One region of the Absiella sp. AM09-50 genome, then DNA from elsewhere that is predicted to be linked to it. Evidence: predicted binding sites of a transcription regulator. Region 1 holds the regulator's gene; each other region holds the start of a gene.
The links. Region 1 encodes Rex, which represses fermentation and respiration genes when NADH is low (regulators of the CRP and FNR family bind a similar motif). Its sites were predicted from a motif close to GTGAANNNNTTCAC; they were not measured.
Positions count from the first base shown of each region.

Region 2: a site for Rex is predicted at 3,477-3,490, ahead of fucO (lactaldehyde reductase). Genes of this name have one in related genera too.
Region 3: a site for Rex is predicted at 2,676-2,689, ahead of DW114_RS00225 (alpha-glucoside-specific PTS transporter subunit IIBC). Genes of this name have one in related genera too.

Region 1 is NZ_QVFI01000032.1:22,770-33,074, reverse strand. It holds gene tsaD (tRNA (adenosine(37)-N6)-threonylcarbamoyltransferase complex transferase subunit TsaD) at 1-870, shown strand, start outside; gene DW114_RS18620 (redox-sensing transcriptional repressor Rex) at 1,023-1,655, shown strand; gene asnS (asparagine--tRNA ligase) at 1,962-3,347, shown strand; gene DW114_RS18610 (Gfo/Idh/MocA family protein) at 3,379-4,314, opposite strand; gene DW114_RS18605 (LicD family protein) at 4,482-5,291, shown strand; gene DW114_RS18600 (N-acetylmuramoyl-L-alanine amidase) at 5,306-6,616, shown strand; gene DW114_RS18595 (ABC-F family ATP-binding cassette domain-containing protein) at 6,647-8,491, shown strand; gene DW114_RS18590 (hypothetical protein) at 8,509-10,305, opposite strand, start outside.
Region 2 is NZ_QVFI01000043.1:9,335-19,639, reverse strand. It holds gene DW114_RS20040 (ROK family protein) at 1-746, shown strand, start outside; gene DW114_RS21860 (HAD-IA family hydrolase) at 743-1,960, shown strand; gene DW114_RS20030 (flavin reductase) at 2,019-2,642, opposite strand; gene DW114_RS20025 (TetR/AcrR family transcriptional regulator) at 2,796-3,347, shown strand; gene fucO (lactaldehyde reductase) at 3,577-4,728, shown strand; gene DW114_RS20015 (hypothetical protein) at 4,965-5,630, opposite strand; gene DW114_RS20010 (hypothetical protein) at 5,645-6,055, opposite strand; gene DW114_RS20005 (HAD family hydrolase) at 6,280-6,936, shown strand; gene DW114_RS20000 (HAD family hydrolase) at 7,008-7,823, opposite strand; gene DW114_RS19995 (DUF5696 domain-containing protein) at 7,947-9,830, shown strand; gene DW114_RS19990 (DUF1361 domain-containing protein) at 9,803-10,305, opposite strand, start outside.
Region 3 is NZ_QVFI01000001.1:35,800-46,104, reverse strand. It holds gene treB (PTS trehalose transporter subunit IIBC) at 1-1,221, opposite strand, end outside; gene DW114_RS00235 (hypothetical protein) at 1,421-1,753, opposite strand; gene treR (trehalose operon repressor) at 1,756-2,454, opposite strand; gene DW114_RS00225 (alpha-glucoside-specific PTS transporter subunit IIBC) at 2,727-4,277, shown strand; gene DW114_RS00220 (6-phospho-alpha-glucosidase) at 4,291-5,634, shown strand; gene DW114_RS00215 (PTS sugar transporter subunit IIA) at 5,636-6,094, shown strand; gene DW114_RS00210 (MurR/RpiR family transcriptional regulator) at 6,182-6,946, shown strand; gene DW114_RS00205 (ABC transporter ATP-binding protein) at 7,099-8,034, shown strand; gene DW114_RS00200 (ABC transporter permease) at 8,021-8,923, shown strand; gene DW114_RS00195 (LytTR family DNA-binding domain-containing protein) at 8,933-9,373, shown strand; gene DW114_RS00190 (DUF3021 family protein) at 9,383-9,811, shown strand; gene recQ (DNA helicase RecQ) at 9,841-10,305, opposite strand, start outside.

The DNA of each region.
Region 1 (10,305 bases):
GTTGCAAGCCGTATCCATGTGGAAAATATTTCTATGGTCATTGAAGAAGCTTTGAAACAGGCAAATATGGAAGTAGAAGATATGGATGGTATTGCTGTGACACAGGGACCTGGTCTGGTGGGCAGCCTGCATGTAGGTGTACAAGCCGCTAAAACGCTGGCATGGGCTTTTAATAAACCTTTGATTCCTGTGCATCATATTGCTGGACATATCTACGCAAATCGTTTGATTGCGGATTTAAAATTTCCATTGCTAGCCCTTGTAGTATCTGGTGGACATACAGAATTAGTCTATATGAAAGATGAATGGAGCTTTGAGATTCTTGGTACGACCCAGGATGATGCGATTGGTGAAGCTGGAGATAAGGTTGGCCGTGTTCTTGGACTTCCATATCCTGGCGGTGTTTATGTGGATAAACTTGCGAAAGAAGGAAAGCCTGTTTATCAATTAGCAAAACCTAAGACCGAAAATGAACTTGATTTTTCATTTAGTGGTTTAAAGAGCAGTGTGTTACAGTTTATTGATCGATGCAAACGTAAAGGAGAAAGCTTTGTACCTGCAGACCTTGCGGCATCTTATCAGGAAACGGCTTTTGAGGCATTATTGCTGCGGGCAAGAAAAGCAATTGAACAATATCATCCAAAGCAGATGGTACTGGCTGGTGGTGTTGCGGCGAACTCTTGTCTGCGTGAAAAAGTCAGTGTGGATTTAACAAATCAATATCCGGATGTTGAGTTTATTATTCCACCACTTTCTTGTTGTACCGATAATGCGGCAATGATTGGTGTTGCCGGTACGGTGGCATACCTGCATGGCGAGCGTGGAGATTTTGATTTAACCGCAAATCCGGGAATGGAATTAGAGCGTTAAATTTTCAGACAGCAGCATTTGCTGTCTTTTTGTTAGCGTATAAGAATTTATGATATGGTTATTATAAAATATGTGAATGTTTTGCATGTTAAACTTATTAATTTATTCACAAATAGAAAAATTCGTGGTATACTAACTCATAGGTGATATACATGAGTGAAAAGAACGTACCAAAGGCAACGCTGCAACGATATCCTGTATATTTGAAGGCGCTGCGAAAATTACAAAGTTCCGGTGTGGAACGTATCATGTCTAAAGAGTTGGCGAGTGTTGTGAATATTGAGCCAACTACCATTCGTCGTGATTTCTCTTTCCTTGGCAATCTTGGAAAACAGGGCTATGGGTATGATGTCAACCGGCTGATTGAAATTTTTAATCAGGAACTAGGTATGGATTTTGATGAAAAGATCATACTGGTAGGTGCAGGCAACATGGGACGTGCATTGATGAAGTATAATAAATGGGATTATGTCGTTGGTGAAATTTCCTGTGCATTTGATATCAATCCAGATCGTCAGGGTGTTCGTTTTGGTATTCCTGTTTATGATATCAGTGAGCTGGAGCAACGGGTTCCTGATGGCTGTCGTATCGCTATTCTTGCGATCAGTGATAATATTCAACAGACCGTTGATCGTTTGATTGCCTGTGGCATCATTGGACTAATTGACTTTACACATGAACATATTCAGATTCCAAAGGGCGTTATATTAAAGAGTATTGATGTTGTAACGTCTATTCAGGAGCTGGTTTTTGAAACAAACAAACTAAATATCGGACATTTGTAAAAAAAGCTTGTAAAATGGAGGATACTTGTGGTATCATCTAAACAAGAGTTGAAATACAAGGAAACAGGACGAAATAAGATTGTTTCGAAAAAAGCGATTCTGCGGTTGGTGAAAGGCAGAACGAAAGGCTTATGGAGAACACCTGTGGAGTAGAATCGGAGAACTAAAGTAGACGATTTCGTCAGGCATACGTTACATGCTAAAAAGATGCTTTATGCTATGCATGAAGAATCAGGATGGCACCGCGCTAAAACAAGCGTTCCTGTGATGGGAACGTTTTTTTTATGATAAAAAGGAGGAAATAACATGTTTGAATTTATGACTATTCGCGAACTATATGAAATCGTATTAAGTGGATCTCATGTAGAACTAGACTCAATGGAATATGTACAGTTACAGGGATGGATCAGAACAAATCGCTGCAGTGGGAAATTAGGCTTCATTGAATTAAATGATGGTACGTATTTCCGCAATGCTCAGTTAGTGTATACACAAGATTTAAAAAACTTTAAAGAAGTGGAGAAATATCCTACAGGTGCAGCTTTAACTGTTACTGGTAAATTTGTGTTGACACCAGAAGGAAAACAACCATTTGAAATTCAGGTCACTGAAGTTATATTAGAAGGTGATTGTGATCGTGACTATCCTTTACAGAAGAAACGTCACAGCTTTGAATATATGCGTGAAATTGCACATCTTCGTCCTCGTGCAAACACATTCTATGCAGTATTTCGTTTGCGTTCTGTATTATCTATGGCTATTCATGAATTTTTCCAGAACCAAGGATTTGTGTATGTGCACACACCAGTAATTACTGGAAATGATGCAGAGGGAGCTGGTGAAACATTCACTGTTACAACACGTGAAGATACAAACTATGAAGAAGATTTCTTTGGAAAGCATGCTTCTTTAACTGTTTCTGGACAGCTGCATGTGGAAGCATTCGCTATGGCATTCCGTGATGTTTATACCTTTGGCCCTACTTTCCGTGCAGAAAACTCTAATACGACACGTCATGCTTCTGAATTCTGGATGATTGAACCTGAAATCGCATTTGCGGATTTAGATGATGATATGAATCTGATTGAAGATATGATTAAATATTGTATCCAGTATGTATTAGATAATGCACCTGAAGAAATGAAATTCTTTGAAAAGATGATTGATAAAGAATGTATTGATCGTATCACAAAGGTTATGAACAGCGAATTTAAACGCATGACATATACAGAAGCTATCGAAGAATTGAAGAAAGCTGATGTAAAATTTGAAAACAACAAAATCGAATGGGGCATGGATCTTCAGAGTGAACATGAACGTTACTTATGCGAAAAAGTTGTAAACGGTCCTGTATTCTTGATTGATTATCCTAAAGATATCAAAGCATTCTATATGCGTATGAATGAAGATGGTAAAACAGTGGCTGCTTGTGACTTGTTAGTACCAGGTGTAGGAGAACTTGTTGGTGGAAGCCAGAGAGAAGAACGCTATGATGTATTAGCTGAACGTATGAAAGAAATGGGTATGGAAAGTGATTCTTTACAATGGTACATGGATTTACGTCGCTTTGGTGGATGTAAACATGCAGGATTTGGTCTTGGCTTTGATCGTATGTTGATGTATCTGACTGGTATTTCAAACATTCGTGATGTTGAACCATTCCCACGTACACCAAGAAATTTATTATATTAAAAGAAAAACTGCTGGAAATTCAGCAGTTCTTTTATATTTGCCTGATAATCTGGTTCACTAGTTGACAACAAATGGTGCTTCTTTGTGCGCTCATTACAGGACTTTCTAATAAACCCTTTGAGATACATTCATTTATATGGAGAACTTCATATTTCATTTCATAGCGGCATGGATAGATGATACGCTTGATATGATCTTGCTGGATGATACGATATTCTCGTGCTCTCCAATATAAAGGAACTTCAATATAGCCATTTGTGAAATAAAAAATGGCTTGTTTTTTTGTGTCGCCTTTCATGGAAATCGTGCTGTTGATGAGTACATCATCCATAATCATAGAAATACTTACACGATTGCATGTGCCATTTTCTTCTTTCGTGCCTAATGCACTTACATGAATCGTATTTGGCTCTATCAAATAATCCAGCAATTCAATGGTATAATTGGCACTTCCATATACGACACCACCCTGCATTGGATCATGCATCCATGTGGCAGTTGGATTAGGAAAACTGGAAGATAAGGATACTTGATGTAAATCGCCCAGCTGTTTTGTTTTAATGATATGATAGATATCCTGCATCACAGGCAGAAACAAGCTTTTTTGTGCTTCCATCAGGAAACATCCTTGTTTTCTGGCGTAATAGAACAGATCTTTTCCATCTTCTGGATCTAAAGCAATAGGTTTTTCACATATAACATGTTTTTTATAGGATAAAGCTTTTTTGATTTCTTTTACATGATTCGCATTGTTATTGGAAATATATACGATATCCACATCAGGGTCCAGATATATTTCTTCATAAGATCCATATGCTTTTGGTATTGCATATTGTTTCGCTTTTTCTTGTGCTTTTATCAAACTTCGTGATGCGATTGCTTCAATGATATCCCCGTTTTCTAATATGCCATGGAGAAAACGATCTGTGATGCTGGCACAGGATATCAAACCATAGTGTAATTGCATAATCATCACCTCTTGGCTTTATTATAACGCAAGGAGAACCATGCGTATAGGAGGATTTTTGTAATATTTCCTGGGAAAATTACTGAAAGTCTTTCAAAATTGTGATATTTTATGAAAATGATTGTGAACTCGACTATTTTCCTCTATAATATAACCTGGTGATTAATGTGAAAGAATATATATTAAAAGAAAAAGAAGACGGCACAAAGATAACAGTACGCCAGCTTCAATTAGTACTGTTACAGATGCTGAAGGATATAGATGAAGTATGTCAAAAAAATGATATTCCTTATTGGATGACAGGAGGAAGTGCTCTTGGCGCCGTTCGTCATAAAGGATTTATTCCATGGGATGATGATGCGGATATTGGTATGATGAGAGAAGATTATGAACGCTTCCTGAAAGTTGTGGATCAGCTTGGAGATAAATATGTAATCCAAAGTTTTGAATCACACAAGGAATATAACGTATTGATTCCGCCTATGAAGATTCGTTTGAAAGGTACATATTGTAGAGAAGCAAATTTCCTTTTGAAAAATAAATGTAAAGACAGTGATGGAATTTTTATTGATGTCTTTATTATTGATCACGTAAGTGAAAATCAGACAAAGGATGTTTTCTGGAGATGTCGCAATGGGTTGTTAATGGTATTGATTGCCTTTTTTGAAAACCTGCATATCAATCCTTATCTGTTGAAAAAACGTTTTGTACGCAATGCGAAGAAATATGGAGAAATCAATAAAAACAGTCCAATGGTTGGTTATGATCTGACATGGACCTTTAATTCTTTTTTCCATCCGGTAACTTATCCATATGACAGTATTTTTCCTGTTCAGTATGTGGAATTTGAAGATACAAAACTGCCCATTCCAAAGAATGCGGACTATATGTTGAATGCAGAGGTTGGCGCAAATTATATGAGTTTTCCACCAGAGAAAGCACAAGCACCAAAGCATATCAAAGATATTGAATTATAAAGGAGGACGAAACGATGGCATATGCACCAAGACAAAGAAAATACCGTATAAAATTAAAAATACTGATTCCACTGTTATTGCTGATTGCTCTTGTGATTTATGCCGGTGTTTCTGTCTTTTTAGTAAAAGAAGAAAAAAAGACCTCTTTTACGGTATGTGGTTTTACACCGGAGAAAACGGTATCTGTTTTAAATAAAAAAAGTGCTGAAATCATGAGTGTATCGGATTATCTATATTATGGAGAATCCTTAAATCTTTTTGATCAAAGCTATTCTCCACTTCATAAAGATACGATGGCTAGTAAATCTGTGGTTCTGCATAATGTATGTGATGATAGTGAAGTGACAATGTCCATGGGGAATACAGTGGATCAGAAAATTGTCTTACAAAACATCAAAGATGGATTTTATGAAGTCAATGTGATTGATAATATGATAAAAAAACGTGTTGTATTTGCCAATCCTGTGGAAAGCAATACCTTTACTACCGCAAAACGAAATGGCAAGGTACAAAATGTCAGTATTATCGCAGATAAGGATCTTTTAAAAGACCAGAATATCACAATGGATCAAAACTATATGTTTTTAAATATCACCAGTAAAGAAGCAAATGATGATCAAATCGATGTATTGATAGATCCTTATGGAATGAATGTCGATGTACAAAATGTTCCAGATAAAGGAAATGAAGCCAATGGTCTGGTGGAAAATGATGAAATGTATGATGCGGCAGTAATTATGAAAAAAGAACTTGAAAGTTATGGTCTGCGTGTAGAAATCACAAAGGATAGTAAAGATCAGGTCATTGAAACATATGGGGAGGATGGTCGTCTTTCAAAAGGATATAAGAAACAGGCAAAATATTATCTTTTCCTGCGGTTCAATGCAAATCCATCAAGTGAAGCCAATGGTATGGAAATTTGGCATTCATCCTATAGCAGCGCTACACTTGCCCGTAATATGATGTATTATATGGAAAAAGACAAGGTAGTGAAAGCTGGCTCCTTGTATTATACCAATCCTAGCTGGCCTGGAATTGTCACAACAAGCCTGACCCAAGGACGTTTGGATAATGAAACGATTTATGATTTAAACCTGCAGTTAAGGGAAAGTGGAGGTCGTGCTACACTTGCTGGTCGATATTCACAAACGAGTGCAGAAGCCAACAAGAGCTTTAAAGATGCCAATGGCATGCAGGGTGTAGAGCTTGATTTTGCGTATATCACAAATGAGGAAGATGCCGCAAACTGGAAGAAAAATAAAGAGAAAATAGTAAAATCATGTGCAAAAGCATTTGCATTAAGTATTAATGTGCTAGAAGGATAAAATTAATAAAGAGATAGATAGGTGATGATTATGAAGTATCAGATTCATAAGGGAACAAAACAATTCGGTGCGGATGTCATCTTTGAAGATATTCAATTTGAAATCCGTAATACGGAAAAAATCGCAATTGTCGGAAGAAACGGATGTGGAAAAACCACATTGTTAAAAGTGATTGCGGATATAGAGCATTTGGATAAAGGAGAAATTCATGCAGAGAGTGCCTTAACCATTGGGTATCTTGCACAGACGACCTTTTCTAATGAGAATGCCCTTGTGGAAGATGAATTAGAACATGCATTTGATAAAGTAAAAGAACTTGGAAAACAATTAGAGCTTGCGACTACACAGATGAGTGAGGATCCAAGTGAAGAAAATATGAATCGTTTTGCGAATCTACAACAGCGTTTTGAAGAAATGGGAGGTTATACCTATCATTCAGAACTAATGACGATTTTCACAAAATTTGGTTTTCAGGAAGAAGATCTAAAACGAAGCATAGCAACTTTTAGCGGTGGTCAGAAAACAAGACTTGCTTTTGTGAAACTGCTGCTTAGCAAACCTGATGTATTGTTGTTAGATGAGCCAACAAACCATTTAGATATTGATACGATTGAATGGCTGGAAGGCTATGTAAAACGTTATCCTAAAGCAGTTGTACTGGTATCTCATGACCGTATGTTTTTGGATGATGTCGTTGATGTTGTTTATGAAATTGAATATGGTGTCATGCGTCGTTACCCAGGCAATTATACCAATTATGTCAATGCCAAAAAAAGTGATTTGGAACAGCAGAAAAGTGCTTATGTTCGCCAGCAAAAAGAAATTCAGCGTATGGAAGAACTGATTGAAAAGTTCCGTTATAAAAAGAATAAAGCAGCATTTGCGCAAAGTAAAATCAAATATTTAGATCGTATGGATCGTATCGAAGATCCAAAAAGCGATGAAAAAACGTTTAAGGCTCGTTTTACGCCAAATGTTCGTGGTGGAAAACGAGTATTGGAAGTCAAAGATTTAACCATTGGCTATGATCATCCTTTATGTACGGTCAATTTAGAAGTTATGCAAGGGCAGAAAGTTGCCATCATTGGACCGAATGGAAAAGGAAAATCAACCTTGATGAAAACCCTGATGCAGCAGATTCCACCTTTATCTGGGGGCTTCTTACTGGGTCATCAAATTGAAATTGGTTATTTTGATCAGGAGCTTGCCCAGTTTGATACGACCAATACCGTCATAGAAGAAGTATGGAAAGACTTCCCAGATTTAAATCGTACAGAAATCCGTACAGCGCTTGGCTGTTTCTTATTTAGCGGTGATGATGTGTTTAAAACCGTTGACTGTTTATCCGGTGGAGAAAAAGTGCGTTTAAGCTTTGTGAAACTGATGTTATCTCATCCTAATCTTCTTATGATGGATGAGCCGACTAATCACTTGGATCTGATTGGCAAAGAAGCTTTGGAGGATTCCTTAAATGAATATGAAGGCACCATGCTGTTTGTCAGCCATGACCGATATTTTATCAGTAAACTAGCTACTGCTATTCTTGTGATTGATGATGGAAAAGCAACTTACTATCCATTAACGTACAATGAATATATGCACAAAGAACCAATTCAGGTGGTAAGTGCCAAAGAAGTCAAGGTAGAAGAAAAGCCAAAACGCCAAATCAATTATGGAAAAGAAATCAGTAAGCTGGAAAAGAAAATCGAAGTCAAAGAAAAGGAATTGGAAGATTTAAGAGAATTACGTTTTGATCCAGAATATTATCATGATGTAAAGAAGATGGATGCTTTAGATGCCCAGATTGATGATGTTCATAATGAGATTGAACATTTGATGGAGCAATGGGAAGAATATAGTGAGCTTATGGGATAAAGAAAAAACGATGAATTTCATCGTTTTTTTATGCTTCTTTGGGCGTAATTACAGCTGATACACGCAACTAATATATAAAATAATGTAACATACAATGGATAAAAGGAAGCCTGTTCTTTAATGAAAAAAGCACTGTGAAATAAAGCAATCAAACTGTACCCATCTAAAAAATGAAAGCCTGTGAAATACAAGATCAAAGGAAAAATTACAGTCAGTGTAAAAAAGAAAATGACATAAATTTGTTGTTTTAATTTCACGGATAAGCCGAATATGATGCAGACAGCACTCTCTATAGCAATCAATTTACAACACCACATGATTATTAAAAACTGTAATATGCTCATACCTTCTGGCAATGTAGAAAAATATGTGAAAGAAGTAATTGAGGCTTGTATGTTTGATAGACCATACATTTCATGTACATGATAGAAATCAAAAGAAAATGCTAATAGCGTAAAAATCAGGCCACATATTAGTGCAATACTTAGCTTCACTTTAAATAAATGATACCTTCCTTTACTTGTCGTGTAAATCAACTGGTCATGATGTTGATGATATTCATAGCATTCAAAATTAGATAGCATCAAAATAAGGAAAGTTAAAGCCAATATGGCCGGGATGGCATTGGCATGATCTTGAAAGAACAGGTATTCATATCCAAAAGGAACCATCATCTGACGATTTTTACCTTCTTTCACATATTGATATTGCGCTTTTATATTCGCAAATGTTTCTTCACCATATAACTGTTGTGTGAGTGGTTCTATCATCTCTTGTAATTCTTGTTTTGAAATTTTATGCATATCATATTGTTTTTGCAGCCCATTTATTTGATGATGCAGCTGCTCATAATATGTATCCTGTTTATTTATAAACACATCTTTTAGTTGGCTAGGTAATCCAGATAATTCTTTCATATAGGAAATCCACTGACGCTGATCTTGTGATATATATGTTTGATGACTTGTAAATGTATATCCCTGAAGTATGAAAAATAAAATCAGAAAGATGATTCCTTTTTGTACCCATAATAGTTTGTAACATTCCTGTTTCCATAAAGATAAAGCAAATGTATGATGACTTAACAAATTCAAATTATCATTTGTCGATAACACAAGATTTCTTTTCTTTGTATAAGCAAGAACGCATGCGATAAATCCCAAACACAATAATGTAATCATGCATATAAATGATAGGAATTGTAAAGACAGTGGATATTGAAAAATATTCAGATTGCGGTATATTTGATACAAGTTGTCTGTTTCAAGGAAACTAAAAACATTTAGATATTTTAATAATTGCCATCTAGTATTTGCTGGAATATATTGATAACATACACCTTCTATACCAAGAAAAACCAAAATGATTGTAAAACAACTCAGACGATGTGAGGATAAAACGGCAATCATTAACATGAAAAAGCCAATCATGGATGCAACCAGCCATTTCGTTGTGAAAAAGAGAAAGAAAAACTGTTTGATTGTGATAGAAAGTGTGCTTTGTGAATAAGAAGCCAAAGATACCAAACTGGCATTTAGATTTCCAAGTCCACAAAAAATCTGCATGTATATAAGATTAGACAGATACATCATACTTGAAAAACATAAAATGGATATACTCATGATTATGCATTTTGAAACAATTGTTTCCAGATATCCTCGTTTGGTTGTTTTTACGATAGAAAATAAATGCCGGCTTTTTTCCTCCATGATCATAGAAGATGCAATGACCATCATCATAATTAAAATCAATATATCGGTAATTGGTGCGTGTGTTGCATCTTTTATTCCTTTTTCCAGTTGATAGGTGATAAT
Region 2 (10,305 bases), on a different contig from region 1:
GTATTTTATGTATTTACGCACAAACAAAAGGCATGTGTTATCAGCTGATTCATTATGATAAGCTGATAATGGAAGGAACATGTGGTCAAAAAGATGATGCGGCAATGGAATCTTATGTATTAGATTTAATTCATACACATGCGATAGATTGTTGTGTGATTGCTGTAGATGGAATCGTGAAAGATGATCAATATATCACAGATCATAAGGATACATTTGAACATCATAAATGGGTAAGCAGCTTAAAGAAACGGGTACAACAAATACCTGTTTATTTAGAAAATGATGTCAAAGTAATGCATTTAGGGCAATACTTTCATGAACCAATCTCACGTTCTTTCTATTTACATATCAATGAAGTCGGTATTGGAAGCTCTTATATGGAATTGGATACTCCCCTTTATGGTACGAATGGTTTGTTGGGGGAAATCGGATTGATTCCTATACAAGCACAGTCATTAAATCAACGCATTCGTTCATGTCAAACACAGGCACAATTCAATGAAGAAATGCTAACTTTACTTAGTATGATCATTACAATGCTGGATCCTAATCGTATCTATATATCACTGCAGGTCACATGGGCATATGAAGAAGAAATCATGAAAGATATGTTGAAACGATATATCCATATACCCTTGAAAAACAATATTCAAGTTGATGATGATTATCAAAAACGATTATTTGAAGGCATGGTTTATATTGGTATACAAAATATAATGAAGGAGAAAATAGAAAGACTATGAAAAAAACATACAAAGCGATTATTTATGATATCGATGGTACCGTGTTAAATACGCTGGCAATGAATATGTATCCTTTGATGAAAATCATTAAAGAAGAAACAGGGGAGGACTGGACTTATGAAGAAGTTTTAAAGTTTGCGGCTTATCCTGGAATGAAAGTCATGGAGGAATTAGATGTAAAAGATAAAGAAAAGACATATGCCAGATGGGTACAATATGTAAATGAGTATGAAGAAGGCGCAACCTTATATGAAGGCATGGAAGATGTATTAAAAGGCTTTCAGGCACATAATGTTTTACAGGCAGTTGTTTCTGCGAAAACCAAACAACAGTATCAAATCGATGTGGTAGAGAAAGGATTGGATCAATATATGTTTACCGCTATTTTAGCGGATGATACACAACAACATAAACCAGATCCACAGCCATTATTAGAATGTTTAAAACGTCTACAACTACAGCCTGAAGAAGTTATTTATATCGGAGATGCATTATCTGATTATCTGGCTGCGAAAAATGCACATATAGATTTTGGATATGCAATGTGGGGAAGTGTATCAAGTGAGGGAATTATAGATCCTGCATATACGTTTGAGAAGCCGTTGGATGTTTTAACTTTATTGGAAAAAACAGAAATGGAAAAAATGCTCGCAGGAGAATTATATGATTGTGGGGATCCTCAGCTGATGGCACAATGGCATAAAGCCAAGAATCTCATGCGCACATATAATCAATTAGATTCTGAAGATTCAGATGGTAAACAAAAGATTTTAAAAAGTTTATTAGGAAAATGCGATCAGGTATGGATTACCTCTCCATTTTATGTAGATTATGGCTGTAACATTTATATTGGTGAACACACGGAAATCAATATGAATTGTACATTTTTAGATGATAATAAGATCGTCATAGGAAAACATGGACTAATTGCGCCGAATGTAAATATCTATACAGCATATCATCCAACACATTATATGGATCGTTTTGGAGAAGATACAGGGGATGGTTTTCAATTCTGTAAAACTGAAACTGCACCTGTGATCATTGGTGATTATGTGTGGATTGGTGGAGGCAGTGTGATACTACCGGGTGTACATATTGGAGATAATGTTGTAATAGGCGCAGGAAGTGTTGTGACACATGATATCCCATCAAATGTTATCGCATATGGAAATCCTTGCAAGGTTATAAAAGAAAATAAACGTCAAAAATAGGATGAAAAAAAGGAAGTTTATGACTGATTGACACGTATCAGTATAAACTTCTTTTTTGTTAGATTTCTTCAAATACAGAGGCTGGAGCACCACATACAGGACAGATATAATCTTCAGGTAAGGTTTCACCTTCATAAATATATCCACAGATGGAACAACGCCAGCCTTTCTTTTCACTGTTTGCCTGATAACTGCTGGCATTCTTAGGTGTTGTACCATTTTTTACTTTGTGATAATACGCATAAGTCATCACTTCTTCATCAGATAAAATCTGTGCGTCTACAACTTCTCCAATGAATAACATATGGGTACCAATATCTAATTTCTGTACAACATTACAAGAAAGAAGTGCTGCCACATGTTCGTTTACATAAGGAATGCCACGTGCATCACGTTCATATGATATCCCATCAAATTTGTCATGATCTTTACTGCTTTGAAAACCAAAGCGTTTAATCATATCCATGGATACATCCTGTGTTAATACAGTTGCGTTAAACATACCGGATTTTTCTATTATCTGTTGTGTAAAATTGTTTTTATTGACCGCAACACTAACCTGTATAGGCGTTGCCGTCACCTGATGAAGGGTATTGACTACACATCCTGCATCTTTACCTTCATGGGTAGCTGAGATAATATATAAACCATAACTTAATTTAAACAATGCTGTTTCATTCATATTGAAATCCTCCTTTTTAAGAATTGTTCTTAATTTATATTTATAGTATGAACCAGAAAAGGGGTTTTGTATACTCAAATGCTCTTATATTTTTTCGTGATTATAAGAAAGGAATTTGGTATAATAGAAATACATAAAAAGGGGATGGAAACCGTGAAAGTACAAGATAAAACACGATTTAAGCTGGCAAAATCTATGAAAGAACTAATGAAAAGCAAACCACTTGATAAAATAACCGTCACAGATATCGTGGAAAACTGTGATGTCAGTCGTCAAAGCTTTTATCGTTTGTTTCAGGATAAATATGATTTGGTGAACTGGTATTTTGAAGTACTTGCCCAACAATCTTTTAAACAAATGGGTGTTTTATATACGCTAAAAGAAGGCTTGATGAAAAAGTTTCAGTTTATTGAACAGGAATATGTGTTCTTTGCGCAGGCATTTGCTTCACAGGATAATAATTCATTGATTCATTATGATTTTGAATGTATTTATAATTTCTATAAGAATCTGATTGAAACCAAAAATAAAGCACCATTGACTTCAGAATTATCTTTTCTCTTAGAGATGTACTGCCATGGTTCTGTAAGCATGACTATGGAGTGGATTGCGACTGACAGAAAACAGGCGATTGAAACAATCGTGGACTTATTGATTGAAGCGCTGCCTGATAAATTGAAGGAACAATTAAAAGAGTTATTGTAAGGTAAGAAAATATTATAATATGAGTATTGAAGATGAGAGGAGGGAATACACAAAAAGGCATCAATAGAGGCTTGCCATTGGAAAAACTATCCTACACATATATAAAAAAGATGTTTGATGATTCAAATTGTGAAAAATGTGACAAACATGAATATCTGTAACTTGCTTATGTGAAAGCGCTTTATTAAAATAAAGGTAGCGAAAAACAAAGAAAAAGGAGTGTTGAAACATGGCAAATCGCTTTATTTTAAATGAAACTAGTTATCATGGATATGGGGCAATCAAGGAAATTGTCACTGAGGTAAAAGCAAGAGGCTTTCAAAAAGGATTGATCGTTACTGATGCAGATTTAGTAAAATTTGGTGTTGTGAAAAAAGTAACGGATCTATTAGATGAGGCTGGATTACCTTACGAAATTTATGATAAAGTAAAAGCAAATCCATCTGTATCTGTTGTACAGGGTGGTGTAGAAGCATTTAAGCAGGCTGGCGCTGATTATTTAATCGCTATTGGTGGAGGTTCTCCACAGGATACTGGAAAAGGTATTGGTATTATTATCAATAATCCAGAATTTAGTGATGTCGTATCCTTAGAAGGTGTTGCGCCTACAAAAAACAAAGCGGTACCAATGATCGCAGTTGCTACTACTGCTGGTACTGCCGCAGAAACTACAATCAATTATGTAATCACAGATGAAGCAAAACGTAGAAAATTTGTATGTGTGGATACACATGATATTCCAGTTGTGGCTATCGTTGATCCTGATATGATGAGCAGTATGCCAAAAGGTTTGACAGCATCTACTGGTCTTGATGCATTAACACATGCCATTGAAGGTTATACAACCTTAGGCGCATGGGAATTAGCTGACACATTAAACTTAAAATCTATTGAATTGATTGCACGTTCTTTGCGTAAAGCAGTAGAAAATGATCCAAAAGGTCGTGAAGATATGGCACTTGGACAATATGTCACAGGTATGGCATTCTCTAATGTTGGATTAGGCGTTGTTCATGGTATGGCACATCCATTAAGTGCATTTTATGGTACACCTCATGGTGTTGCCAATGCGGTATTATTACCATATGTTATGGAATTCAATAAAGATTATACTGGTGAAAAATTCCGTGAAATTGCACGTGCAATGGGTGTAGAAGGCGTTGATGAAATGAGTCAGGAAGAATATCGTCAGGCTGCTATTGATGCAGTACGTCAATTATCTTTAGATGTAAACATTCCTCAGACATTACATGAAATCGGTGTAAAAGAAGATGACTTGGAAGACTTGGCACATGCGGCAATGGCTGATGTATGTACTGGAGGCAACCCTAGACCTTGTACATTTGAACTGGTATTAGAAGTGTATAAAAACGCGTTTTAAAGTTATTAGAGATACGTATGGAAACATATGTATCTCTTTTTTATGGAGGAAGGTCAAGATTCATTTTTAAGTGATTGCATTGGATGATCTGAAGGAATTCAGTGATATTTTAAAAGAAACAATCCAGAATTTATATAAGACAGGAATGTAGGGATATTTGAAAAAATAAATCTGATGAAATGCATACACAAATGTTTTTTATGAATAGAAAAAGTATCCAAATCAGATACTTTTTGCTAGTGGTGTTCTTTTTTCATAGCATGATAACCAATATATACTGTCCATATATAAGCACAAGTCTTTGGAATCATCAACATGCCAATCATCGGTACGATATCTGCGAATAAAACGACGGGAAGATAAAAACCAAAGCTGATGACAATCGTTAGCCACATATATTGAAAGTCCTTATCGTGGTTTTCTTTTGCACTATTATAAAACAAGTATATAATGATGAATCCCATAATTGTAAATGGTATATTGCGATAAATGCCCCAGGATAATGAAGAAGCAGCACTTGTCCATGCATTTTGTGGGAATAGACACAAAGCAATACGAATGATTGCTAATACATAAACTGCAATTGTAATATTGTTTTTACCCTGAATTTGATAGCGTAAGCGCCAAACATAGTATAAGATGATGTAAAATATCGTCATTGTTATAGATGTGATAAATTTTCCTATCCCAAGTGCAAACGTATAATCCTGTAGCCCTGTTGTACATAAAGCAAGAGCTCTTGGTACTAAGTGGAAAGAATCACCAAGACCTAAGACGATAGCCATAATACCAAATAACAGATATTGTTTATTTCCATTGCTTTTTTTGATCATGAGAAGTCCCAGGATCATGACACCAGTCAGATAGATACTGTCAAATAATGTTTCAATAATTGCCTGCATATGCAATTCCTCCTTTATCTTTGAAAATTCAGATATTTATGACCAAAGCTTGCACCAGCGAATACCAGCGCCAGGCCTAGTCCTGTATAAAATACTGCGATAAATAATTGTGGCATTAAATGGAAGTTTCTAATCAGAATACCAAATGTCATCATAAATGCCATGATACAAAAGGATTTTATATCAAAGAAATTCCAAAAGTACTGTTTCTCAGTGGTATATTGTTTGATACGTATGGTATGTTTTTGTACCAGCTTTTGAAAAATCATTGACCAGAAAACAATGAATATAATCAAAGATAAAATGATATTGATAATGGATATATACCCTTGATAAGAAAGAAATCCTATACGGGCGATATTAATACCGGCAATCATCCATACCATGCTGGCAAGTAGTAATAATGTTTTATTTTTTACTTTCATAGTGTCCTCCTTTTATATTATGAACAATGTTCATTTTGATTTAAAATAATAACCCACATCAATTTTTGTGGGATATTTATATATGTGAACACTGTTCATATTGATGATACAGCGGTTTTGTATTTTTGTCAACACTTATAGATAAAACAAATTTCCGCCTGTATGTATCTTTCATATTGAAGAAAGTCATGATATAATCAAACCCGTTGAAAGAAGGAATGTTCATGAATATCAAAGCAGTAGTTTTTGATTTAGATGGATTGATGATTGATAGTGAGCGTCTTGTGCAAAAGACGTGGAATATAGCGGGAGAAGCGATGGGATATGGCCAGTTGGGTGAACATATTTATCACACCTTAGGCTTTAACGTGCAAAAAAGAAAAGCATATTTTCAAGCAGTATATGGACAGGATTTTCCTTTTGATGAATTTCGTGCAAAAACAAGAGAAGCATGGAATACAGCTATCGCAAAACAACATGTTCCTGCCAAAAAAGGATTATATCATCTATTAGATGTATTGAAACAGCATGATATTAAAATGGGAGTGGCGACATCTTCTTCTAAAGAATATGCTTTCGGAGAATTAAAAGATAAGCAAATTGATGCGTATTTTGATGCCTTTGTATTTGGCGATATGGTTAAGGAAGCAAAGCCATCTCCTGAAATATATCTTCGCTCTTGTGAACTCTTACAGGTGGAACCAAGGCATGCAGTTGCGTTAGAAGATAGTAAACATGGTATTCGTTCTGCCTATGATGCAGGAATGATGAGCATATTTGTGCCTGATCTTGTAAGTGATTCATCTGATATTGATGATATCATCAGCGCAAAATTAAAGGATTTAGATGAAGTTGCGCAATGGATTTTGAAACATAAGTAAAAAGAAGTCACGAGTATATACTTTTAAAAAATAAAACAGCACATCTTTTTATATAGGAAAATGTGCTGTTTTTATAAGATATAATGTGTAATCGCCTCTGCGACTGCACCTTCATTATGATCTTTTTCACAGACATAATCAACGATATCGAGCACATGGTCACTGGCATTTGCGACCGCAACACTGATACCAGCAGCTTTCAACATCGAAATATCGTTATCATTATCACCAATCGCCATCGTTTCTTCCATAGGGATATGAAGATATGCAGCAAGTTGTTTTAAGGCAGTTCCTTTATCTACGCCAATAGGGTTGAGTTCTAAATAGCGATTGCTGGAAAATGAATGACTCACTTTATTTTCTAACAGTGGCTGCATGTTCTTCGCAATATTTTGTAATATTCGTAAATCTTGATTTTCAAATAAGATTTTCACAATAGGTTCATCTTTTAAGAAATCAATTGAATCATCTTCACAAATGATCGCATCATCTTTAAACATCATCAGCCATTGCTTTTCATCATCATTTAAATGGAAGGCATAGACGTCATGATCTGTAAAGACTTCAACACAGACATCCTGTGACATACCATAGGTAAACAAGGCATTCGCAAGTTCAAATGAGAAATGATGAAAACAAATATGTTTAAAATCTTTATTTTCTACAACGATTCCGCCATTATTGCTGATGGTATATTCATTCGCTTTTTGATAACTGTCTAATTGTTTTAAAATGGTATCCATGCTTGTATATCCTCTTCCACTGGCACATACAAAATAAATACCAGCATCTTTTGCTTTTTGGATAGCATCGAGGTTAGAGCGGGGAATGTTTTTGTGTACATCTAATAAGGTTTCATCTAAATCACAGGCAATCAATCGTATCATAGCATATCCTCCATAAATTCGTTCATCATTATAACATGCTTTTTCATGAAAGACAGTATTCTTATGTAAACATTGCTTGCAATTTCCTGAAGCATCATAGTATCATGTTGTTAGGTGATGGAAATGAAAGAAAAAATAAACGATATGATATTGGATTGGGATGTAGATCAACATCTGCGTATATGTGCGGATGGAGTATTATGGGAAACGATTCCCGAACAGGCATATATGGAGCATGATACAGAAGGCAGGATTTATTTAAAAGATGCATTGCATAAGACATTAAGAAAAATTGATACAGGATTTTCAAAAGGTATGCTGATGGAATTATCAGATTTTAGGCAGAGTGAAATTGCTTTGGCATTAAGTGTGAGTGTGGATATAACTAGCAATGAAGTGTATTGCTCCTTATCTACGATAAAAGAAGATCATCAGATTCATAAAATCAATTGGCCAGCGCCATTTACTTTTGAAGAAAAGAAGGATACCTATTATACGTTATTGACTGTGCAACAGGGAATTTTGTTGCCAAATACATGGGAAAATGAAGTAAAACGTTTACCATTTCATGGACAGTTTTGTTGTGCAGACGCATATATGCCATGGTTTTCTCAGATAAAAGATGGAAATGGATATATCGCAATCATAAGGCAGCCTTGGGATGCAGGATATGACATAGATCATCCAGCCAATGGACCTTATACACATGTTGGGGTATATTGGCTATCCTCCCTTCATGAGATGCGCTATACCAGAACAATCAGTTATCAGTTTGTAAAACAGGCAGACCATAATACTATGTGTCAGATATATAAGCGATATGTAAAGGAAATCGGTCATTTCACTACATTAAAAGAAAAGGCAATAAGAAATCCTCATGTGGAAGATTTAATTGGGTGTATGTTTGTGCATAAAGGTATTAAAACACATGTTTCAAAGAATTCTGATTTCTTTGATCCTCAAAATCCGGATAAAAACAACTCTTTGACAACATTTAAAAAGCGGGAAGAAGAAGTTAAGGAATACGCGGAAAAAGGTGTGAAACAATTATATTATCATTTAGATGGATGGGCACAGCCGGGTTACGATAATCAACATCCGGATTATTTTCCAATATGTGAGGAAGCCGGTGGGCAAGAGGGCTTACACCATTTATTGGATACAATGAATACATATGGTTATTTATTAGGCCTGCATGATCAATACCGTGATTTTTATCATGAGGCAGACAGTTATCATGAAGAAATGGCAGTATGGGATGCACATCAGCACATGCCATCGCATAAATACTGGGCAGGAGGAGTACAAAGTTATTTATGCTCTTCCATAGCCCCAATGTTTGTGAAACGTAATTTTGAAAAGCTGTTTCAGGAAGGCATCTATCCACACGCCAGTTATCTGGATGTATTTACCTGTAATGAACCGGATGAATGCTACCATCCACTTCATCGTGTAACACGTAAAGAAAGTCTTGCCTATCGTGAGCAGTGTTTTGCATATTTAGAAAGCAAGGGAATCCTTGCCAGCAGTGAAGAGGCAAATGACTGGGCAATTAAACATTTGATTTTTGCACATTATGGACCATATCATTCCATGATGCATGCACCTGATGCTTTAACAATTGGAATTGATGTGCCATTATTTAATCTGGTATATCATGAATGTATGATCTTACCTTGGCCAATGGAAAAAATCAAAGGACATGATGATCAGATGTTATTCGCATTATTAAATGGAGGCGCACCATATTTAGAAAAGGATGGCGCATATCCTAATACAGATGGTGTTTTTACTGAAATGTATGAGCAGCTTACTTTGGATGAGAAAATCAGAAGAAGCCAGATTGTTTGTGATTTACAAAAGAAAGTAGCACATTGCGCGATGATCAATCACAGCTTTGTGGAAGGCGATTATCAGGTACAAACTATTACGTATGATAATGGGATAAAGGTTCTCATCAATCTTCATACACAACAATATCAGATTATAGAAGAGTCCTCACATTGAGGATTTTTCTTTTGGGAAAGTGAGCGGTAGAAGGTATATAGTATACCAAGGAAAATCGCAAAAGTAATGGAAAATAAAATGGCAAAAAGATTGGTTTGTGAAATGATTTGTAAGAAAAGTGTGATAGGATGAAGAATATCCCAGGAGTTTAGACGAAGAAAGCGCCCCAAGAATACACCATAGCCAGTGGATAAAAATATAAATACCATTAAGATAGCTACAACATAGGTAGGAAATCTTTTTTTGAAATCATCGTGAATGATTGATAGGCTTTTAAATCCTGTAAGCACGCCGATAAAAACACCAAGTGCAATATGTAATAATTGTATCCAGGTAAAAATATTTTGAAGATAGATACTACCTGTTGCAGTAAATTCATAAAAACTAAGCGGTGCAAGATGAATGAAATCTGTGATCATATAAGGGGCATTTGGGAATAATAAAAGCCAGGCGATGAAGGATAGAATGTGAATAA
Region 3 (10,305 bases), on a different contig from region 1:
AATGGCACCTACAAATGGATAGAAGTATTTTAAGTTAACCCCAAACATTGCTGGTTCTGTGACTCCCAGATAACCAGAAATATATGCAGGCACTGCGATTTCTTGTACGGCTTTGTTTTTCTTATGGATATATGCGAATGCAAATACGGCAGTTGCCTGCGCAATATTACATAAAGCAACGATTGGGAATGTGAATAATCCCTGACCACTTGCGGCAATCTGAATATCAATAGGAAGCATTGCGTGATGCATACCTGTAATAACTAATAATGGATACAACATTCCATAAATACCGCCAAATAACCATCCAAATGAACTATTGAAACCAGCCATAATGACATCACACATAAAGTTACCAATTGCCCAGCCAACTGGTCCTAATACCACATGCGCTAATAATACAGTTGGAACGACAGAACAGAAAGGTACGATAATCATAGAAATTGCATCTGGTGCATGTTTCTTAAAGAATCGATAGATATACACAAACGCAAATCCTATTAGAATTGCAGGGATAACTTGTGACTGGTATCCAACCATTCGTACAGTAGTAAATCCAAAGTCCCAATAAGGTACATCTTCTGCGGCAGTAGACATCAATGCCCCTGCGCTTAATAATTGTGGTGATACAATCGTGATACCAACAATGATTCCAAGCATTTGATCAACGTGCATTTTCTTACAGATAGACCATACGATACCAACTGGAAGGAAGTTGAAAATGGCATCCCCAATCAGCCATAAGAATGAATCCACACCATTCCAGAATTGTGATATTTCTACTAATGTTTTTGTGCCTTCTTCAAAGAGCTTAATAGAATCAATAATGTTACGGAAACCTAAAATCAAACCTCCACAAATAATGGCAGGAATGATTGGCGCAAAGATTTCCGCTAGGTTTGCTAATGCTCTTTGTAGAAGATTCATGTTATTTTTTGCCTGTGCTTTTACTTCTTCTTTTGTGGCTTCACTTAAATGTGTATAGGCAATGAACTCTTCATAGAAGATGGATACTTTGTTGCCGATAATAACCTGAAACTGTCCACCCTGTGTAAAGCTTCCTTTGACAGAAGCAAGTGCTTCAATCTTTTTGACATCGGCTTTTGACTGATCTTTTAACGCAAATCTCATACGAGTTGCACAATGTGTTACGGAAACAATATTTTCTTTTCCTCCGACGTATTCTGTTAAGGATGCGACATCCTTTGTAAATTCTGACATATCTTTTACCTCTCTCTTTTCTACTTGTACGTACATGTTCATCTTAAGCGATTACATTATATCTTGTACGTACATGTTTGTCAACACCAATTCTAATTTTTATTTTTTATGATTTTTCACATGATATTCGCAATGTTTTCATTTTACGTATGATAAAAGCACGCTGTTCTCTTGCGTGCTTCTTTATGATAAAACCAATCTATATTATGCTATTTAGCTTTTCCAGTATCTCTTTATAATGATCTACCCAATCCATTCGCCCATTACTTTCAAACACAGAAATAAAGTATTGTATCCGATTAATCAATTCATCTTTTGTGATGGACACACGATAATTATCATTTTCAAAGAAATCATTCTCCAACCAATTATAAAGTTTATATGGTACCTGATTTTTATCCAAGCCCCATTCATAAACCTCTAATGGGCCAAATGACTTCGCTGATATTAAAACTGTATCGCCATTTTTTGAAGGAATGAAATCTGCTTTTGTGATATTCCAGCGATCAATAAATATATAATCTTTGTTCATAACTAACGTCTTTTTGCGATATCCATATATTCAAATTCTTCTGGATGATGATGTGATTCATTGTATTGAAATAATCGCCCATCTTGTAGATATCCATAACTTGTTAGAACGATAACCGTATTATAATCATCTAAATCCAGCATTTCATAATCTCGTGCATCTGCCTTTGCAGCACTTAATTTACGGGATGCGAAACCAATGCTCAAATTTAGTTTTTGTTCAATATAATCATAGACGGAACGCTGTGCGTCTTCTTTTGTTAAATCAGGAATTAATGAAATAGGGAAATAATCTTCATCTAAAATCATACGTTTTCCATTGATACTACGCACTCTGATTAAATGATAGATTTCTTCATTCGGATGTATTTGTAGACATTCTGCGATATCATTCCCTGCTTGGATTTTCTCCAATAATTTGATATCCGTTTGACTATCTTTTTCATGTTGTTCTATAAAAGAATCTAGTGTCATCACTGGAAATTCAAAATCTTTATTGCGCAAAACAGTAGTAGCTTTTCCCTGTGCCCTAATGATGAAACCATCTTCACTTAAATGCTGCAGTGCTTTTCTAACCGTATCTCTTGAAACATCATAAATCGCCATTAGTTCTTTTTCAGAAGGCAGTTTATCATCAGGCCATGCTCGATCCTGAATCTTTTTTAATATTTTTTCATATAATATCTGATGCTTTGGCTTCATAATATCTCCTTCCATTTATATTTTTATAATACTTTCATTTATCTGCTTAGCCTTTTTATTATATCATAATTCTACAAAATGTTTTTTATTGATATATATTTTAAAGACTCCTCTGGTAAATTTCCCATGGTTTTGGGAAAAGTCACAACCAATTATATCCAGTACCGAAAACGCTATCAAATCATTGTGCAAATATACTTTTATGGTATATTTATAACCAGATGAAAACTTTCGCGAAGACTCATCTCATCAAAAAGTAGGAGGAAATTATTATGATGGAGAAATTGCAACGATTCGGTGGCGCAATGATGGCACCAGTAATGTTAATGCCTTTTGCCGGTATTATTATTGGTTTTGCTACAATCTTTATGAATGCTGATATCATGGGATCACTAGCTGCTGATACTACGATATGGTATAAATTCTGGTCAATGATGTATGATGGAGGATATGCTATTTTCAACCAGTTACCTTTATTATTTGTAATATCTTTACCACTTGGTCTTGCGAAGAAAGCAAGTGGCAGAGCCGCAATGGAATCATTCGTTATTTATATTATTTTCAATTATTTTATTCAATCTTTACTGACATTCTTTGGCGCATCATTATTCCAAGTCGATTTTGCACAAGAAGTCGGTGGTACAAGTGGACTTACCATGATTGCTGGTATCAAAACATTAGATATGAGTGTGATTGGTGCCATTATGATTGCAGCGATTGCTGTATGGATTCATAATCGCTGGTATGATAAAAAATTACCTGGTGTATTAAGTTCTTTCCAAGGTTCCGCATTAATTGTGATCATTGGATTTGTATTCATGATTCCAATGGCATTTATTGTCTGCTATGTATGGCCTATGGTACAACATGCGATATTAGGCCTGCAAGACTTCTTATCAAGATCTGGCAATCTAGGTGTATTCTTATTTACTTTCCTTGAAAGAATCACAATTCCAACTGGTCTTCACCATTTCTTATGGACACCATTTGATTTAGGACCTGCTGTTATCGCAGATGGAAACTGGACACACTGGATGGCACATGTTAATGAATTTGCGGCATCCACAGCGCCATTAAAAGAATTATTCCCTACAGGTGGGTTTGCTTTATATGGTAACTGTGCCGTTTGGGGAATGCCTGCAATTGCTTTCGCAATGTATAAAACCGCGCGCCCTGAAAACAAGAAAAAGGTAGCTGCTATGTTGATTTCTGCGACAATACCAGCTGTATTATGTGGAATCACAGAACCAATTGAATTTACATTCTTATTCATTTCTCCGGTATTATTTGCGGTAGGTGCTGTACTAGCTGCCTTATTGTCTATGGTTTTATATATGTTTGGAGTCGTTGGTTATCAAGGCGGTGGCTTGATAGACTATATCACATACAACTGGATGCCAATGCTACAAAATCATGCTGGTGAAGTGGTCACACATATTGTGATTGGATTGATTTTCTCTGTTATTTATTTCGTAATATTCTACTGGGCAATCAAACGTTTTAATATTATGACACCAGGTCGTGAAGTGGATATGGGAGATACCGTTGCTTTAGGAAAGCCTTATGCATCAGGTGCAAATAGTATATTCCATGATGAAGCTGTAGGCTTCCTTCAAGCATTAGGTGGAAAAGATAATATTGTCACAGTAACCAATTGTATGACCAGACTTCGTTTAAGTGTAAAAGATGAATCGATTATTGCTGATGATGCCGAATTTAAGAAATACAACGCAAAAGGTGTTGTTAGAAAAGGCAAAGCCATTCAGGTAATCATTGGATTTGATGTTGAAAATGTAAAGAATGAATTTGAAAAATTATTATAGTGAGGTAAATAAAATGAATACTTTAGAAAAAAGCTCTGTTGTTATTGCCGGAGGAGGCAGTACTTATACACCTGGCATCATTTTGATGCTATTAGATCACTTAGATCGTTTCCCTTTAAGAAAAATCAAGTTTTATGACAATGATGAAGAACGTCAAAAAGTCATTGCTGATGCTTGTGAATTGATTATCCATAAAAACCATCCAGAAATCGAATTTCTCGCAACTTGTAATCCAGAAGAAGCATTCACAGATGTTGATTTTGTAATGGCACACATTCGTGTTGGTAAATATAAAATGCGTGAATTAGATGAAAAAATCCCTATGAAATATGGTGTAGTTGGTCAGGAAACTTGTGGTCCTGGAGGTATTGCATATGGTATGCGAAGTATTCAGGGTGTATTAGACTTAGTTGATTACATGGAAAAATACTCTCCTAATGCATGGCTGTTAAATTACTCTAATCCTGCTGCTATTGTTGCGGAAGCGATGAGAAGACTTCGTCCACATTCTAAGATTTTAAATATTTGTGATATGCCAATCAGTATTGAAAATAATATGCTGGAAATCCTTGGTTTTGAAAAACGAAGTGATATTGTCACAAAATATTATGGTTTAAACCATTTTGGCTGGTGGTATGATGTAAGAGATAAAGAAGGCAATGATTTAATGCCTAAGTTAAAAGAATATGTAAAAGAAAACGGTTATTTGGTACAGTCTGACATCGATTCCGCAAAACAACATGGGGATAACAGCTGGAATGAAACATATAAAATGGCAAAAGATATTTATGCTATTGATCCTGATACGCTGCCAAATACATATTTAAAATACTATTTATTACCAGATACAGTCGTAGAACATACAGACCCAAATTATACACGTGCAAATCAGGTAATGGATACACGTGAAAAAGAAGTATTTACTGCTTGTCGCCAGATTGTGGAAAAGAATGAATTCCGTGGTGATGAATTATCATTAGATGAACATGCATCTTATATTGTTGATTTAGCGACTGCTTTAAAATTTAATACCTATGCAAGAATGTTATTGATTGTAGAAAACAATGGTATTATTGAAAACTTTGATAAAACCGCTATGGTAGAGGTTCCTTGTTTAGTAAGTTCTGCTGGTCCTGAACCATTATTTGTAGGCACAATACCAACATTCCAAAAAGGTATGATGGAAGAACAAGTCGCAGTAGAAAAGCTAGTTGTTGATGCTTGGATGGAAGGTTCTTATCAAAAACTATGGCAGGCAATCGCCTTATCTAAAACCGTTCCAAGTGTTACGGTGGCAAAACAGATATTAGATGATTTATATGAAGTAAATAAAGCATACTGGCCGGAGTTAAAATAATATGTTTTTTAAGAAGAAGAAAAATACATTTATGATACCCGTAAGTGGTGAAATGATTCCGTTATCTATGGTCAATGATGAAACATTTCGCAGTGGAATGATGGGATGTGGCTTTGCGATTAAACCATCTTCACAAAACATTGTATCTCCTGTAGATGGCACGATTAAAATGATATTCCCTACTGGGCATGCGATGGGAATCAGTTTTCAAGATGGAAAAGAAATGTTAATTCATGTAGGTATTGATACTGTAGAATTACAGGGGCAAGGCTTTCAGGTAATGGTGAAACAAGATCAAAAGATATCTGCTGGTGATTCACTCTTACAAATAGATCTTCCTTTTATAGAAGAAAAAGGCTATGATTCCGTTATCATCATCGTTTTCCCTAATGAAAGTGAATTACATCTACCACAATTACCTAAACAGGTCACATGTAAAGAAACAATCACAATATTTTAAATGACAGATATTCTCTGTCATTTTCTTATTTTCATGCGGTAATTTCTTAAACAGTATGGTAAGATTATGTAAAAGCGAGGTGGCTTTATGCTGATAGAAGCAATCAATAAAAATTATGATAAATTAAATGCATCCGATATGCAAAGTCTTACCATCATAATGGATGATCTTTATGCCATAAAAGATATGAATATCGAAGAATTAGCAAAAAAATGTAATACTTCCAAAAGTACAATTTTGCGATTGACACAAAAGCTTGGATTTAGTGGTTTCAGTGAGTTTAAAAGCTGTATCAAATGGGATAATGCTGATAAATTTAAGAAAAAAGATACCAGTGATATACAAAATATCAAATTAGATTTTTTAAGTACCTGCCAGCAGATGGAAACCTCCACTGATTTAAAAGATATCGTAAAACTAATTCATTTATCTAAAAATGTTGTTGTCTATGGAACCGGACAAGCACAGCGTTATTGTGCTATGGAAATGCAGCGTATGTTTATGGAAGTAAATAAATACATCTATTATATTGGCGCCAGTGATGAGTTTCGTATGTTGTCAAAAAATCTGAATCCTGATGATTTTGTGATTATCTTATCATTATCAGGCAATATGGAAAAAATCAAAGATACCATGCAGCTTCTTCACCTAAAAGGCGTAAAGACCGCATCTATCACAAACTTTCATAACAATCCGCTTGCTTCTCTTTGTGATTATCGTCTATACGCTGTATCTAGTGCTGTCCCACTTGCTGGAAATGTTGACCATAATTCTTTTGTAAATTTTTTAACAGTATTGGAATATATATTTTTATCCTATTTGCGTGAAGTTGATAAACAAAAAACAATTTAGATAATATATGAAATAATATATCAAAACTCATAAATGCAACTTACCCCCTGTTTTATACCACTTGCATATCGCACAACCCCACTTAGCAGCTGCCATCTTGTAGCTGCTTTTTTCATGTTGTAAAGTAAGGTCACATAAAGGAGGAAGAAATAATGAACGTTATGGAAGTGAATCATCTAAAGAAAGATTATGGGAAAATACATGCAGTACAGGATATAAGTTTTCATGTGGAAGAGGGTGAATTATTTGGTTTTTTAGGTGTCAACGGAGCTGGTAAATCAACCACGATCCAGATGTTATGTACTCTGTTTACACCAAGTGGTGGAAGTGCGAATATCTGTGGATATTCTCTAGGAAAACATAATCAGGAAATCAGAAAAAGGATTGGCATAGTATCACAACAGAATTGTCTGGATGATGCTTTAACAATCAAGGAAAACCTGATGATTCGTGGATCTCTTTATGAACAAGATCCTAATAAACTAAAGGTACGCCTCCAGGAAGTAAGTAATCTTTTGAAGCTCGATGAAATTCTTACTCGCCCTTTTCAAAAGTTGTCAGGTGGACAGAAAAGAAGATGTGAAATCGCAAGAGCACTCATGCATTCCCCAAAGATTTTATTTTTGGATGAACCAACCACTGGTCTTGATCCTGCGACCAGACAATCCGTTTGGTACTGTATTGATACCTTGCGCAAACATACCAACATGACTGTTTTTCTTACCACACATTATATGGAAGAAGCCGCACAGGCAGATCATATCGCCTTGATTGATCATGGCTTGTTGATGGAGTATGGCACTCCTTATGAGTTGAAGGAAGCCTATGCAAAAGACAGACTTGTTTTGCATTCACATCAAATCAAACAACTGGAAACCATCCTTTCCACACTACCATATCCAAGTCAAAAAGATATCCAGCATATCACGATCTCACTTACTCATACAAAGGATGCCATAGAAATTCTGGATAAAGTAAAACCATATATCAACGGCTTTGAGGTACTACAAGGAACCATGGATGATGTGTTTCTGCATGTTACAGGGAAAACATTAAAGGAAGAAGGTGAAACAAATGTTTGCATTTAGACAATTAATAAAACGTAATTTATACTTATATTTTCGTGATCGTTCTGCCGTACTTTTCTCTTTGTTATCCGTCTTTATCGTAATTCTTTTAATGCTTGTATTTTTAGGTGACATGAACAAGAACGAACTGGTACAATTGATCAATCATCTACATGGTACCATAAGTGATGCTGATGCTAATCATATCATCGTGATGTGGACAATCGCAGGTATCCTAAGTGTGAATGCTTTTACCATACCTGTCACTATGATCGGTATGTATGTGAAAGATAAAGAAGATCATAAACTGGAAAGCCTGTATACAGCACCAATATCCCGAAGTATGATTACCAGCTCTTACCTTGTATCTTCCATTATATGTAGTATGTTAATGAGCCTGTTAATCCTGCTGTTATCTAACCTTTATGTATCCTTCAGTGGTTACTACTTTCTTACCATATCTTCTTTGTTCACTGTATTATTCTATTTAATAATTGATATCATGGTATCAAGTGCATTGGTATTGTTGATTGCCCAATGGGTAAAAAGTGATCGTGCCTGGGGAGCTTTCTCAACTCTTGCAGGTACTTTGATTGGCTTTGTGGGTGGGATATATCTGCCAATGGGCTTACTTCCACAATTTGTACAAAATATTTTAAAAGCGATGCCATTTATTCATGAATCTGCGCTATTGCGAGATGTCTTTACCACTTCTTCGCTTCAACAAGCCTTCCATGGTTTACCAGATGCAGCACTTCAAGGCTATCAAGAGGCCATGGGTATCATCATTTACATACAGCACCATCAAGTTTCCCATACCTTAACAATCTTTGGCTTATGCCTTTGTGGTATAATAGCATTAATCATATCCACATATTTACTACAGAAACGTAGTCGCTTTGATTGTTAGGAGGAGCATATGAAAATCATCATTGAGGAGAAAACATCAAAAGATGAAGAAGATACAATTATTATTCGCTGCGATACATTAGATGATTCGATTATGAAGCTGATCCATCAACTAAAATCAAAAGACGAATTATTAATTGGCACAGCAAATGAAAAGATTGCCCGCATACGACCACAGGATGTTTATTATTTTGAATCCGTGGATCATAAAGTATTTCTATATACAGAAAAAGATGTATATGAAATTAAACAAAAACTGTATGAAATAGAAGATACTTATCAGGGAATGGATTACTTTCGTGTATCAAAGTCTGTAATATTGAATCTTAGTAAAATCCAGCATTTATCCCCTGTTTTAGGAAGCCGGCTGGAGGCAACCTTATTAAATGGGGAAAGAATTATGATATCCAGACAATATGTTGCGGCATTAAAAGTGCTGTTGGGAATATAGGAGGTCATCATGGAAAAAATCAAAGAGATATTATTTACCTTTGCCTGTGTCACAACCATGGTTTTAATTGGTTCTGCGACATATATTACAATATTTTGGAAGGATGCCGTTCTTGATTATAATATCTTATGGCAGTTAATCTTTACTGATATTTTATGCAGTGTTGGCAATGTACTTTATCCTAAAGAATGCAAGAGTAAAAAACAATTGTATATATTAATAGGCATTCATTATCTTTATATCAATGTGATTGTATTAGGTGCTGGTTTCTTTTTTGAATGGTTCTCACCGGACAATCTTTATATGATATGCAGCTTGGTATTTATGATTGCGGTAATCTTTCTTACCGTTAGCCTTTTATTGCAGTATTATTATAAGAAAAAAGCAGAGGTCATGAATGAGCGGCTTCAGGAATATATAAAAAAGAAAAACAAATGAAAAAGCAGGTGCCTTTTGAGGTTTTCATATCAAGGTACCTGCTTGGTTTTATATTGTTGAATAACTCCTAAAAAAGCCTTTCCATATCGTTGATATTTCACTTCCCCAACGCCGCTGATCATCAACATTTCTTCCTTGTTTACGGGCTGTTTCACACTCATATCATGAAGTGTTTTATCAGAGAAAATGATATATGGTGGCACATGTGCTTTCTTTGCTAATTCCATTCGACATTCCCGCAAGCTTTCAAATAAAGTCTGATCCACAATTGTTTCTTGTTTCTTAGGAATGCTGTGTTTTTGTTCCTTCATAATTTTCATCAAATATGGTCTATCTTGATGTAGTATAGAATCATCCCCCACACTTATGATTGCATATCCATCCTGGCTTTGTTTCAGAACCCCCTGATATAATAAATCATCCATCATTTGATAAATATAAGCTTTTGAATGCTTTTTCAATAATCCATAGCTTTCATTATGATCCAGATGATA